One region of the Clostridium taeniosporum genome, then DNA from elsewhere that is predicted to be linked to it. Evidence: a T-box and tRNA genes for the amino acid it is inferred to sense, from the RefSeq annotation. Region 1 holds a T-box; the other regions hold tRNA genes.
The links. A T-box is a leader RNA that pairs with one kind of tRNA and senses whether it is charged. The one in region 1 lies ahead of argS (arginine--tRNA ligase), so its partner is inferred to be a tRNA-Arg.

Region 1 (6,248 bases):
TAAAAAACTAAATGTAGAGGAAGCTTTGAGTTTTACACCAACTTTAGTTGTAAATGGTAAAATGACTCCAATGGCTGGTGATGGTGGTTGGGGTGTAGCTCCAAGAACCGTTATAGGACAAAGAGCAGATGGAGCAATTCTTCTTCTGGTTATAGATGGTAGAAGTGCAACAAGTTTAGGTGCTACATTAAAAGAAGCACAAGAGGTAATATATAAGTGTGGAGCTGTAAATGCTATAAATTTAGATGGTGGTAAATCTACAACAATGTACTATAATGATAAAATAATAAATAATCCATCAGATAGTTTAGGAGAAAGAGCAATACCAACAGCAATTATTGTTGAGTAAAAAAGGGGAGACAAAGTTAATGAAAGTTATTAAACGACTGATTTCTTGGGCAATTCTATCTCTAATATTACAATTTGCTGGTTTGTTCATTTTAGATAGTTTTGTTTTTAAACATTCTTCAGATTTTAAAATGAAAAAGGTTGAAACTAATGTAGCAGATACTAAGAATGTAAATGCAACAATTTCATCAGAAGCTGAGGATGTAAAGATATCTTATGATGGAAGATACTTAACTTATAATCTTAATAATAAAGTATACATAGAAGATACATCAACAAATGAGAAAAGTGAAATAAAAACTGAAAATAAGGGAGAAATATTATATTATAAATGGTTATCTGATAGAGATAGAATAGTTATAGCTGAAAAAGTTCATATAGATGGAATAGAAAAGATAAAACTTGTAACATATGATCCCACTAATAAAACTCAAAGTGATGTAAGTGAAGTATGTAGATATAGAGATGATATGGAAGTTAAGAAAATAAGTGTTTCAGTTTTAACGGGTGTGTATTATGTTGATATAGACAGAGGTGGAATGAGAAGTACTGTATATAGAATAGATATAAATCATGATTTAACAAGAGTAAACCTTAGATCTGAGGTATTAGGAAATATGAAAGTTATTCCACGTTATGATAGGTTGATTTATGAAGATGAACTTAATAATACATTTTATGCTACAAGTCCTAGCAAGAGATTAGTAATTAAGTCAGATAAAGAATTAGCCTTACTTGGAATTGATGCTGAAGGAGTTATATATATAGGAGAAATAACAGCTGATAAGGTATCAAAAATAATATATGGAACAGTAGATGAAGATACATCTACATGGAAGAATATGGAGCTAGCAGAAGTAGTAAATCCAACTGATATATACTTTAATAGTAAGAGTGAAATATTAATTAATGATAATCTTCAAGGAATAGTTAAAAATCTTACAACTGGTAAGATGATTTCATATGATGGAAAATTAATTGAAATAAAAGAAAAGTTTATTGCAACTGTTGTAGATGAAAAATTATCATACACTAGTTTAACAGAAGAATAAAATTTTTTTAATGGAATTATCTCTAAAATATTGATTTTATGCTTTATTAGTTAAAAATTCAATTTAGAGATAATTTCATTATTTTATTGTTTATAAATCTTAAAAAATGTTTAATAATATAAAGTCTTTAATTTGTGGACAATTATAGTCTCAGATTAAAAAAGTAAGGAGAAAGCATATGTATAGTCTTGATATTAAATTTGCAATGGAAAAAATACTTGAGGTATGTTTAGTAATGCCTGGAATATTACTTGCATTTACATTTCACGAATATGCTCATGGAAAGATAGCAGATATGTTAGGAGATAGTACTCCAAGGTATGAAGGAAGATTAACGTTAAATCCTATATATCATATTGATCCCATGGGATTTTTGATGTTATTATTATTTAAATTTGGATGGGCAAAACCAATTAGAACTAATCCATCTGCATATAAGAATTATTATAAAGATGACTTAAAAGTTAGCATAGCAGGGGTATGTGCTAATTTACTTATAGCATTAATATTTTCAATTATAGCTGGTATATTTGTTAGATTTGCACTTAATATTTTATCTAAATCATATTATGAAGTTATATATAGTATGATTTTGAATATTATATATCTTAACATTAGCTTTGCTGTATTTAACCTATTACCTATTCCGGGATTGGATGGATTTAGGGTATTACAGGATTTAATGCCAAAGAAATTTCGTAAAATGGGAGATCAATTATATAAATATCAAATATTAATGTTAATAGGAATAGTGTTTTTTGGTGGTTTTATAATTAGAACACCAGTAAATTTTTTATATGGTCAGTTAATGAATTTAGCATCATTTGTATTTACTTTATTTTAATTATAAAATTTATTACAATAGATGACATAAAGAAATTAAGTATTCAACATAACTTAAAAATAAGTTCGAAAACTTTAAACTGTTTTCGAACTTATTTTTTTTAAATTTGTTTTACTTCTAAGTTTTTACCATAAATCTCTTTAAATCTATCTTTAAACTTAAGAACTTGTTTAATTTCTAAATCTATATTTAAATGAGATGATAAATTAATTAAAACAGCATCACCTTTTATATCTATACTTAAATAATTTACAGCTCTTTCAAGACTTAAATCTAAATGTTCAGCAATCATAAGTAATATATTTATGTAATTTATAGCTTTTATATCTAATTTATTTATTATTGAGAAGAAAGGGGGTAAAGCTATTTTATCTCTTTCATTATTAGTAGCCGCAATAGCTGCACTCATAAACAATTCTCTATGGCTAAGACCGTTAATATTTGAATTTAATATTACATAAAAAGAATGTTTATGATGATGATAATAATCAATACTAATTCCTGAATCATGTAATAATGTAGCAGTTTTTAATATGTTATTATACTTATCTCCTAATTTATGGAGAGGCTTTAATTCGTTAAATAAAGTTGAAGTTATATTAAAAACATGTTCAGCATGTACTTTATTTATATTTAAATATTCAATTATACCATTTAAGTTATAATCTAATATATCATCAATAGGTTTATAATGATTATTTATATATTCAAACATTATACCTTCTCTTAAACCACGACCTGAAATTATTATATCGTCACAAGGCACTTTTTCAATTATAGTATTTAAAATACTTAAACCACCAACTATTAAATCGGATTTTTCTACAGTTAATCCTTCAATTTTAGTTCTTTGTTTAAAATCTTTACATTTTATTAAATTATATATTTTGTAAACATCATTTTCATTTAGTTTATAGTTATGAAGAATATCAAAAGGATATCTTTTTTTAGCTTTATCAATTTTACAAAGAGTTCTAGCCGTACTTCCAACAGTGATTATAGAATCAAAATTTTCTTTTTTTAACCATTCAATATCATTAAGTATATTAGTTAAATATAAAATAGCTTTTTCTAAATTTTCGTAACATACTCTATCTTGTAAATTATATTTAAATGTACAAGTTAAAGAACCTAGTGGTATTGTGGTGTTCTTTTCCATTTTGCCGTTCTTAACCCAAGTTAAATGAGTAGAAGAGCCACAAATATCTACTATAAGAGAATTCTTTACATAAATACTTCTTGTTACTCCAAGATAACTATAATGCATTTCTTGTTCATATGATAATAAATTAACAGTTATATTAAATTGATCTTTAATTTTTTGAAGGAATTCGTTACAGTTAGAGGCTTCTTTTAAAGCACAAGTAGCAACTGCTATAATTTCTTTTACTTCTGAAAAGTTACATAGTGATTTAAATGAACGAACATTTGATAGTGTTTCATTTATTTTATTATCCGATATTTTAGTATCATCTAATAAATCTAAAGCAAGTTTAATATCATTACTAGATTCTCCAATAATTTTGTAATATCCATTTTCCATTACATTCATTAATGTAAATTTAACTGAATTAGAACCAATATATATAACACCTATTTTTTTCATTTTATAACTCCTTAAAGTACTAATATTAATATTAATTATTAAATTAATATTACCATTATACATCATTTAAAAAATAATTCATATGATGAGTTGGTTTTTATTGTTTTTACATTGACAAATTTAAGGTGGATTTGTATAATGAATGAAGATTAATATAGAGAATTTCTGTGAAGAGGAGAGTACTATAGTTGATTCTTAAAGCGAGTAAGGGATGGTGTAAGCCTTATGAGATATATTATAGGAAAAGAGCCTTGGAGAAATCACCTGAAATTTTAAAAAAGTAGGGATGATCGCAACAACTTGCGTTAAAAGTTAAGTGGTATTTTTGTAGTATAAATATATTATAAAAATACAATTAGAGTGGTACCGCGGATAATTCGTCTCTTAATTTTTTAGAGGGGGATTTTTTTATTTATAAAAATACATAATTTTTTGTTGATACTATTAAGGCATATGAAAATAAACTAGTATACTGACTAGTTATTTATTTGAATATGATTAAAATCAATAAACTCTAGGAGGATATATTAATGGATTATAAAAATAAAATTGCACAGCTAATAAAAGAACATGTAGAATTAGATGTTGCTACTATAGAGAAACTTATTGAAATACCACCTAAGTCTGAAATGGGTGATTACGCTTTTCCATGTTTCCAACTTTCAAAAGTAATGAGAAAAGCACCAAATATGATAGCTGAAACTTTAAAAGATGCTATTAACAAAGATGGATTTGAGAGAATTGAAAATTTAGGACCATATTTAAACTTCTTTGTTGATAAAGGAATATTTGCTGAAAATACTATAGGCAATATATTAAAAGAAGAAGAAAAATATGGAGAATCTAATATAGGGGAAGGAAAAACTGTTTGTGTTGAGTATTCTTCACCAAATATTGCCAAACCATTCCATGTAGGTCATTTATTTACAACAGCTATTGGTAATTCTTTATATAAGATGTTTAAAAAAGAAGGTTATGATGTTGTTGGGATAAATCATTTAGGAGATTGGGGAACACAATTTGGTAAGCTTATATCAGCTTATAACAGATGGGTAGACGAAAAAGCTTTAGAAAAAGCTCCAATTGATGAACTTTTAAGAATATATGTTAAATTCCATGAAGAAGCTGAAAAAGATCCTAGCTTAGAAGATGAAGGTAGAATGTATTTTAAAAAGCTAGAAACAGGAGATCCAGAAGCACAAGCTTTATGGAAGAGATTTAGAGATTTAAGTTTAAAAGAATTTGAAAGAGTTTATGATATACTAGGTGTTAAATTTGATTCTTTAGCTGGAGAAGCATTCTATAATGATAAAATGGATGTAGTAGTTAATGAATTAAAAGATAAAGGGCTACTTGTTGAAAGTAATGGAGCACAAGTTGTGATGTTGGATGATTACAATATGCCTCCTTGTATAGTTTTAAAAGGTGATGGTGCTTCTATATATGCAACAAGAGATTTAGCAGCAGCAATGTATAGAAAGAAAACTTATGATTTTTATAAGAGTATCTATGTTGTTGGAACTCCTCAAGCATTACACTTTAAACAAGTATTTAAAGTATTAGAACTTGCAGGACATGAATGGGCAAAGGATTGTGTTCATGTAGGATTTGGATTAGTTAAATTTGCAGATAGAAAACTTTCAACAAGAAAGGGAGAAGTTGTATTACTTGATGATTTAATAAGAGAATCAATAGAAAAAACTTTAGATGTTATAAATGAAAAAAATCCAAATCTTGAAAATAAAGAAGAAGTAGCTAAGAAAATTGGTGTCGGAGCTGTTATATTCACTTATCTAAAGAATTCAAGAGAAAAAGATATTGTATTCGACTGGAAGGAAATATTATCATTTGAAGGAGAAACAGGTCCATACGTTCAATATTCATATGCTAGAGCTAATAGTATATTAAGTAGGGCTGAAAATATTTCTTCAGAAGTTGATTACAGTAAATTATCTTCAAAAGAAGAATTTGAATTAGTTAAAGTTTTAGCTAATTTTAATAAACAAATTAAACTTGCTATAGATAAATTAGAGCCTTCAATCTTAACAAGATATGTAATAGAAGTTGCAAAAGCATTTAATAAATTTTATAATGCACATTCAGTATTAAATTTAGAAGATGAAGTTTTAAAAGCAACTAGATTAAACTTAGTAAAGAGTAGCTTACAAGTCATAAAAAATGGTTTGGAATTATTAGGAATTGATGTAGTAGAAAAAATGTAACAAAATCAAGGGCAGTTAGAAGTTTTAATTAGGTTTCTAGCTGCTTTTTAATGTTTATGAAAGCATAGAATTCTCAAAATTTGAAAGATTGATAAAATTTAAGTTAGATCAAATATTAGTTGAGAGAGGAGAACAAAAGGTTAAGAGTTAATGAAAAAATTTCTTGGGAAATTTTT
Region 2 (2,975 bases), 410 kb from region 1:
TATGAATATAGAAAAATATAATTAGGTTTTTTTGGAAGTATTAGAGGTACACCAAGGTAGGAGATGACGAAATTATGAATTTAAGTACAATTCACCATATAGCAATAATAGTTTCAGATTATGAAAAGTCCAAAGATTTTTATGTAAATAAGTTAGGATTTAAAGTAATTAGAGAAAATTATAGATCTGATAGAGATGATTACAAGTTGGATGTAAAACTTGGAGATTGTGAGCTTGAAATATTTAAAATGAAAGATAGTCCTAAAAGGGTATCAAGACCAGAGGCTTGTGGCTTGAGGCATTTGGCATTTAAGGTAGAATGTATAGAAGAGGTTATTAATGAATTAAATGAAAAAGGAATAGAAACAGAGCCTGTAAGAATAGATGAGTTTACTAATAAGAAAATGACATTTTTCTTTGATCCAGATGGGTTACCATTAGAATTACATGAGTAATCACTTTACATTTTAAAATATAATCACTTAAGGATATAATGATAAAATGTGGAAGCATGATGAAAAAAGTGAGGAGATACATATGAAAACTGTAGAAGTAGTTGCAGCAATAATTAAGAAAGAAGATAAAATATTTATTACACGTAGGGGATATGGGGAATTTATTGATATGTGGGAATTTCCAGGTGGTAAAATTGAACTAGGTGAATCAAGAGAAGAAGCACTTCATCGTGAGATTAAAGAGGAATTAGAGTTAGAAATAAATGAATTAGAATATTTAACTACAATAGATTATGATTATTCTAATTTTCACTTAAAGATGCATTGTTTTATTTGCCAAATAGCTGGTGGCAAATTAAGCTTAAATGCTCATAATGATGCTAAGTGGATTACTTCTGATAAGTTAGATAATCAAAAGTGGGTTCCAGCAGATATTTTAGTAGTTAATAAACTTAAAAAGAAATAGTCCTAATTAATCATTTATTGTCTAAAATTATACTCTGTTATAATATTTATAGATAAAATGTAAAAAAGTGTTGACAATTTAAATCATGTATTTTATAATAGACAAGCAGTCAAGTTGCAGGACAGTTTCTTTAGGAAATACCTGGTTATAAAAAATTAAGATTTGATTGTAAGATACATATTTTAATTATGCGTTTTTAGCTCAGCTGGATAGAGCAACGCCCTTCTAAGGCGTGGGCCAGGGGTTCGAATCCCTTAAAACGCACCACTTTTGGTTCACTAGCTCAGTCGGTAGAGCACATGACTTTTAATCATGGTGTCCCGGGTTCGATTCCCGGGTGAGCCACCAAAAAAGTCTAAAGTAGAGATGTATATTTTTACTTTAGACTTTTTTATTTTATGAAAATTTATAGATTTTTAATTAAAATAGTTAGAATTTCATGGTTTATAGTGGAAAGTTAAGAAAAAAATCACTAATATATGTTAAAATATAATTACAAAGTATTAAAACTATTTTTAAGATAAATTATAACTAAATTTAATCTATTTTAGTATTATTTAAGTTAATTTAAAAAATAGTGTTGACAATTTAAATTATGTATCTTATAATAATCAAGCAGCCAAGTTTTGAGAACATTATATTTCATAATTATTATGTTTTAAAAATAATAAGATTTGATATTTGCATTATGACTTATATATGAATTTATGTATTGTGATTATGCGTTTTTAGCTCAGCTGGATAGAGCAACGCCCTTCTAAGGCGTGGGCCAGGGGTTCGAATCCCTTAAAACGCACCATTTTTTGGTTCACTAGCTCAGTCGGTAGAGCACATGACTTTTAATCATGGTGTCCCGGGTTCGATTCCCGGGTGAGCCACCAAAATAGTCTAAAGTAGAAATTTAGTTTTTTACTTTAGACTTTTTTTATTTGTGATAGAAAAAGGAAGCTTATTTATAAATATCAGCGCTAAATATGTTGATGTTTTTTATTTTATATATGAAAAAAATATAGGGTATAATAGAAATTATGAATAAGCTTTAGAATTTCACACTATTTTAGATTAATATTAAAAATAGATTAGTAATTGTCAAAACAGAATTTTAATGGTAATTATTAGTTTAAATATATTGAAGAAAAAAATGCTGTTTATACATAATATAGTTTATGCATGGAAATGAAGAAATAATTTAAATCCGAAGTCTTTCTTTAATGGAAAAGATGATTTCTTGGAACATGTATTAAAAGAATAATATTGTAAGATTTTTATGATTAAAAATGATTAAATGTGATAAAATATGAAAATATACAGAAATTAAAATAACTAAGGAGGAAAAAATAAAATCATATGAAGAAATTTTTGAGTGAATTTAAACAATTTGCATTAAAGGGAAGTGTGATTGATTTAGCAGTAGGTGTATTAATAGGTGGTGCATTTCAAGGTATAGTAAAATCTTTAACAAATGATATAATATCTCCATTAATAGGTATGTTTGCTAATAAAGATTTTAGTGAGTTGACTTTTGAAATTTTCGGTGCAGTTATTAAATACGGCTCATTTATAACTGCAGTAATAAATTTTTTAATAATGGCATTTTTAATATTTTTACTTGTTAAAGGTATGAATAAATTAAGTGATTTAGGTAAAAAAGACATTGTTGAAGAAGAAAAAGAAATTACAACTAAAGAATGTCCTTTTTGCTACAGTGAAATTGATATAAAAGCAACTCGTTGTCCAAAGTGTACATCTCAATTAGAAATGAAGGAAGAGGCATAATAATTAAAGCATTAGTAGAATACAATTATTTAGGAGGAGTAAAATGAGTTCAATTAAACTAGCAACTTTTGCAGGTGGATGTTTTTGGTGTATGGTTAAACCTTTTGATAAATATGATGGTATATTGAAAGTAGTTGTAGGATATACTGGTGGAAACATAATAAATCCAACGTATGAACAAGTATGTAACATGGATACAGGACATTATGAAGCAGTGGAAATAACTTATGATGAAGATATAATAGATTATATAGAACTTGTAGAAGCTTTCTTCGGAA
Region 3 (6,248 bases), 410 kb from region 1:
CATAAATTCCATCATCATCTAATAATTCTTTTGGTGATCCCATTTCTGCTACACGTCCACCACTTAATACTACAATTTTATCAGCTCCTGAGACTGTTCTCATTCTATGAGCTATAACAAGAACAGTTTTATTCTTGATAAGTTCACTAATGGCTTCTTGAATCTTTGTCTCATTTTCTACATCAAGCGATGCTGTTGCTTCATCTAAGAGTACAACTGGAGCATCCTTTAATAATGCTCTTGCAATAGACAATCTTTGTCTTTCTCCTCCAGATAATGTACAACCATTTTCACCAATAATAGTCTTATACCCTTGTGGCATTTTAGATATGAATTCTTCACATCTTGCAGCTTTAGCCACTTTAATAACCTCTTCATCTGTAGCATTTCTTCTACCTATACGAATATTTTCCATAACAGTATTATTAAATAAAACTACATCTTGAAATACTATAGAATAATTTTTAAGCAAATGTTCAGGATCAACCTGTGCAATATCAGTACCACCTAAAAAGATCTTGCCTTTATCAATATCCCAAAATCGTGCTGCTAACTTAGTTGCAGTACTTTTACCTCCACCGCTTGGACCTACTAATGCAGTAATTTCTCCTTGCTTTGCTATAAATGATACATCATTTAACACTTGTTCATTATCATTATAAGAAAATCCAACATTTTCAAAACAAATATCATATCCATTGTATGTGGCATTATCTATTCCTGTTTGAATATTTTGACCTTCAATTTCTTGCATACGCTTTATTTGCAGTAGTGTATTAAATATAGCTGCAAGATTAGTAAGTGATGTAGAAAGTGGCTCAAAGATTCTAGAGGCAGCAATTAAAAACATAAGAAAAGTTAGTAAATCCGTCTCTCCTTTTAATAAGTTCATCCCTCCAACTAATACAACTGTTGCAATGCCAAGTTTTAAAAGCATCTGTGCTGAAATAACAAACATTGCTGTATTAAGTTCCCCCTTAATTTGGATACTCTCAGACTTTTTTAATTTTTTATCTAGTTCTTTTAGATAACTATCACTTTTATTATTAGCCTTAAGTTCACGAATGGTTTCAATACATTCTTGAATATTATCACCATAATCAAGCTTTATTTGTTTTTTTATATTATTTACTTTATCTTGCTTTGATTTGCCAATAATTACAATTATAAATGCTACTGGTATAACCCACAAAAGTGCTATTGATAATTTATAGTCCATAACAAATAAACCAATTGAAGCAATAATGACAGATAATACAGCACCTATTAATTCCGGAATATAATGAGAAAAAGCTGTTTCAAGACCTGCACAATCTCCCATTATAGTTGTTGTTAAATCTGATAAATCTTTTTTACCAAAAAAAGATAATGGTAATTTCCTTAATTGTTCTGCTAAAGATATTCTCTTATTGGCACTTTCTGTATATGAAGCAAAAAACGTTTTATTATATTGAAAATATTCAAATACAAATATAAGAATTAATGCTACTATTGAAAGTGCTATATATTTTGCCAAATTGAATGATGGAGTTCCTCCTTTTAATATAGGTACTATCATTTCTTCTAAAAGGATATATATAATTCCAATTGGAAACATTAAACTTAAGTTTGTTAAAGTGCAAGCAATACTTGCTTTAATTAAATCCTTTGCTCCTTGTTCACTTAATGCAAATTTATACTTCAGATAATTAATCATTTAAAACACCCTCCTTTCTTTTATTTTTAATATAAGAATTTTCTACTCTCCAAGTAATAGAACTTTCATAATTTTTCCACATTGAAGCATAAATTTCACCATTTTTAATTAACTTACTATGAGTACCTGTCTCTACAACTTCTCCATCTTTTAATACCATAATACAATCTGCATTTTGTATAGTTGATAACCTATGTGCAATCATAAGCACAGTTTTACCTTTTGTCAAATTTTCAAAAGCAAGCTGTATTTTATATTCATTTTCTGGATCTGCAAAGGCTGTTGCTTCATCAAGAAGTACAATTGGAGCATCTTTTAAAATCGCTCTTGCTAAAGCAATACGTTGAGCTTCTCCTCCTGATAAATATACTCCTTTAGTTCCAATAATTGTATCTATTCCATTTGGGAATTTTCCAAATATTTCTTCACACTGCGCTGCTTTTGCAGCCTCTAATACTTCTTTTCTTGTAGCATTAGGCTTTGATAATCTAATATTTTCAAAAAGACTTTCCTTAAATAACTTTGTTTCTTGGAACACAAAAGATATCATATTCATTAAATCTCTCGTCTCAATATCTCTTATATCTACACCACCAATTGTTATACTTCCTGTATCTACATCCCAAAATCTTGGAATCAAACTTGCAACCGTTGTTTTACCACCTCCTGATGGTCCAACCAATGCTACTGTTGATCCATCCTTTATCTTAAATGATAAATTCTTAACTGCTGGTTTAGCTGCATCTTTATAAGTAAAAGAAACATTATTAAATTTAATAATTGAATCTTTTGGTTTCTTAGGATTTTTTGTCTCTTCTAATATTTTTTCATTTAATATATACAAAACACGTTTAGTTGCATCTTTAGCTATCATAGTATTTTCTCCCATAAACATTATACGATTTACCATAACAGTAATAATCGGAGTAAATATAATATAAAATATAAAATTTAATAAAAATGTTTTATAATCTACTGCACTTCCAATTAATAAAATACCAGCTGGAATTAAAAATGCAAAAATTCCATTAACAGCTACAGTAAAATTACACACAGGAATTCTAAGTGATATAGTGTAATTTACTGTCCATTTTTTATATCTCATAATTGCATCATGAAAATTCTTAAATGAAAATATACTTTGTCCAAATGTCTTAACCACAGGTATTCCTCTTACATATTCTACAGCCTCATTATTCATATCCTCTAATGCATTTTGATATTCTTTTATAGATGATTTCATATTTTCTCCTATCATTCTACTTAAAAATACAAATGAAATAGCAATAGGAATTAAACTAATTAGTCCTAATCTCCAATCAAATACCAATAAAAGTACTAACATGCCAACTGGAGTTACAATTGCACCTACTAAATCCGGTAATTGATGGGCTAAAAATGTCTCTGTTTGACCTGAACTTTCATCGATTATTCTACGAAGCTTCCCACTTCCATTCTCTGCAAAATATCCAAGTGGTAATTTTACCATATGATGAAGTGCCTTACTTCTCATATTTCTTGCAATTCTAAAAGCTGATAAATGAGTACACATAAGGGCTATAAAATATATTAAAATTGCTCCAACTGAAAAAGCTACTGCCATCCAACCATAATATGCAACATTTGAAGCATTATTAATATTAGGTAATGCCATAAATATCTCATATACCACCTTCCATATATATAAATATGGCACAAGTGCTAATATTGCACTGACTCCTGACAGGATACATCCTAATATTGTTAAATATTTATAATTTCCTGCAAATGAAAGTATACTAATTTTTTCATCACTTTTTTCTTTCATGCTCACCTCTCCTTTTAATAATCTTCTACATTTTAAACAAATACTGATATTCTTTTTCTAATTCTTAATTACCATTAAAACTTACATTTCAAGTTCTATTTTTACTCCAATATCAACATCTTCTTAAAATATAGATTAAAATAAAATATGAATTAACTAGTGATTTCTCTAGCTAATTCATATTTTACTAACTCATCTATTCTTTCTCTACTCCAAAAAAATTAAAATAATCCATTTGAATTAAGGATTATTTCTATACTTAAGTGGGGTACTTCCCATAACTTTTTTAAATGTATAAGCAAACTTACTTGGATTGTCATATCCCACACATAATGCAATTTCCATAATACTTTCATTTGTCTCTTTTATCATTTTTGCTGCTTTATATATTCGAAATTCTCTAATATACTCTGCCACTGTTTTGCCTAAAATATCTTTAAATCCATTTTGCAAAAAGGTTGTACTTACATTATAAATATTTGATAATTCCTTTACTGTTATTTTTTTATTATAATGTTGAAAAATTGAATCTCTAACATCCTTAATCAAATCAACTTGTTCTTTTGTATAATAATAAGATTTTTCTTGATTTTTTACATCTCTACATTTACTTAAAAACAATAATACTTCTAACACTTTTAATTTATAAAAATATAATTTATTAATTGATGGTGTATTATATAAATCTTTAAAAATATTTTCAATTTCTGGTTTTGCTTTTTCAATAAAATACCAATTATTATTAAACAATAATCTTTTCATCTTGCCTAAATCAATGTTTAAATCATTATAATTACATAAAAAAAATTTTTTTGCTATAGAATAATCTATTAGTATTGAACATCCTTCATAATATCCCATTGGAAATCCACCTGATTCATAGTTAGATCCAACAATATTGTATGATAAATCTCCTTCTCTTAAATATTCATATTTACTGCCATCAAAAATACTTTCATACCTTCCTTTATGACAATGATTAATTTCTATCAATTCACTCTTCAAGTTATGAGCTTCTTCACAATGATAACAATGAAAATCATTGAAAATCAAATCTATTCCTGGAAAAACATGATAACATGTCATAACTCCAAATCCATCTTTACATTTAATATTACATATGGTTTTTAAATTTGTTTTTCTGGATATTTCCATATTAGAATTGAAAAAATTATATTTTTCTATAATAGCTTCTATAATTATCACCTACTTCTATATAAATTCTTATTATTACACATGGTAAATCTAAAATATTCTTTATATCCCAAATAATGATTTCAATAAATATAGATAAAAACAAATAATATTATATTGTTTTAATATGCAAAGATCACATTTTAAAATCTTATATATAGTTTTATTTGTAAATTGGATTTGGAGACATAATGAAACCTTATTTTATTGATAATAATTTTCATTATTTATTGATAATTTCAGTATATATCTATTGTAATAATCTGTCAATATAATAGATTTAGATTAATAATCACTACCTGGTCTTCTTAATTATTCTTATTGATTTTTGATATTTTATTTGATTTATTTAACAACCTTCAACTAGCTATAAATCTAAAATTAAACTAAACATTAATCTTAATAAAATTATATAAATATGGATATAATGCTATTACTATAAAATTAATGGTGGTAATAATGAAAAAATTTTAATTAAAGATTCTAATGCATATATTAAAAAAAGTAGCTATTGCACATGAAAAAAAGCTTAAAGCAGAAATTTATATTTCTACTTTAAGCTTAAGATTTGGTGGCTCACCCGGGAATCGAACCCGGGACACCATGATTAAAAGTCATGTGCTCTACCGACTGAGCTAGTGAACCAAAAATGGTGCGTTTTAAGGGATTCGAACCCCTGGCCCACGCCTTAGAAGGGCGTTGCTCTATCCAGCTGAGCTAAAAACGCATATACATAACATGTAAATATTATACATATTATAAAACGATTGTCAAATTTAACTGATTTATAAATGTGCATCACTATCAAATATAAATCCCCTACAACTTGACCGCTTGTTTATTGTAATATACACGCTACAAATTGTCAACATTATTTTTACAATTTCACTGAAAATATTCCAAGATAGTTCAAATTTAGATATTTGTTTTGACTATAGATATAGTAATCTCAAACATATTTATTATGTTTTTATCTGAAAAACATAAATTTCTTCATTTCATAAGCATCTAAAAATTCTACTAGATTTCTTCATTTAATACTTTAATATTATCTATAAAAAAACATGAAAAATGCCCAGAAATCTTTATAGGCATTTTTCATTTCATTAGATCCTATATTTTATCTAACCATTTTCCATAACCCTCTTCTTCCATTTTATTCTTTGGAATAAATTTTAAAGAAGAAGAATTTATACAATATCTAAGTCCTCCAAGCTCTTTTGGTCCATCATTAAACACATGACCAAGATGTGAATTGCTATTTTTACTTCTTACCTCTGTTCTTATAATTCCATGACTATAATCCTCAATTTCTTTTACATAACCATTATTTATTGGTTTTGAAAAAGCTGGCCATCCACACCCTGAATCAAATTTATCTTTAGATGAAAAAAGAGGCTTTCCAGTTACAATATCTACATATATCCCCTCTTCATAATTGTCATTGTACTCATTTCTAAAAGGTGGTTCTGTAGCATTCTCTTGAGTAACAGCATATTGAATATCTGTTAACCTCTGTTTTAAATTTTCTTTTTCTTCTTCATTTTTCTC

Region 2: it encodes a tRNA-Arg, which carries the amino acid that the T-box ahead of argS (arginine--tRNA ligase) is inferred to sense. The anticodon was not compared.
Region 3: it encodes a tRNA-Arg, which carries the amino acid that the T-box ahead of argS (arginine--tRNA ligase) is inferred to sense. The anticodon was not compared.

The regions. Positions count from the first base shown of each region.
Region 1 is NZ_CP017253.2:2,222,393-2,228,640, reverse strand. It holds gene BGI42_RS10235 (phosphodiester glycosidase family protein) at 1-349, shown strand, start outside; gene BGI42_RS10230 (dipeptidyl-peptidase IV) at 369-1,400, shown strand; gene BGI42_RS10225 (site-2 protease family protein) at 1,606-2,244, shown strand; gene BGI42_RS10220 (Ppx/GppA phosphatase family protein) at 2,345-3,850, opposite strand; T-box leader at 4,009-4,238, shown strand; gene argS (arginine--tRNA ligase) at 4,381-6,072, shown strand.
Region 2 is NZ_CP017253.2:1,818,086-1,821,060, reverse strand. It holds gene gloA2 (SMU1112c/YaeR family gloxylase I-like metalloprotein) at 75-455, shown strand; gene BGI42_RS08420 ((deoxy)nucleoside triphosphate pyrophosphohydrolase) at 538-921, shown strand; tRNA gene BGI42_RS08415 (tRNA-Arg) at 1,112-1,188, shown strand; tRNA gene BGI42_RS08410 (tRNA-Lys) at 1,194-1,269, shown strand; tRNA gene BGI42_RS08405 (tRNA-Arg) at 1,644-1,720, shown strand; tRNA gene BGI42_RS08400 (tRNA-Lys) at 1,727-1,802, shown strand; gene mscL (large conductance mechanosensitive channel protein MscL) at 2,269-2,697, shown strand; gene msrB (peptide-methionine (R)-S-oxide reductase MsrB) at 2,741-2,975, shown strand, end outside.
Region 3 is NZ_CP017253.2:1,811,554-1,817,801, forward strand. It holds gene BGI42_RS08365 (ABC transporter ATP-binding protein) at 1-1,696, opposite strand, end outside; gene BGI42_RS08370 (ABC transporter ATP-binding protein) at 1,689-3,503, opposite strand; gene BGI42_RS08375 (helix-turn-helix transcriptional regulator) at 3,744-4,658, opposite strand; tRNA gene BGI42_RS08380 (tRNA-Lys) at 5,267-5,342, opposite strand; tRNA gene BGI42_RS08385 (tRNA-Arg) at 5,348-5,424, opposite strand; gene msrB (peptide-methionine (R)-S-oxide reductase MsrB) at 5,811-6,248, opposite strand, start outside.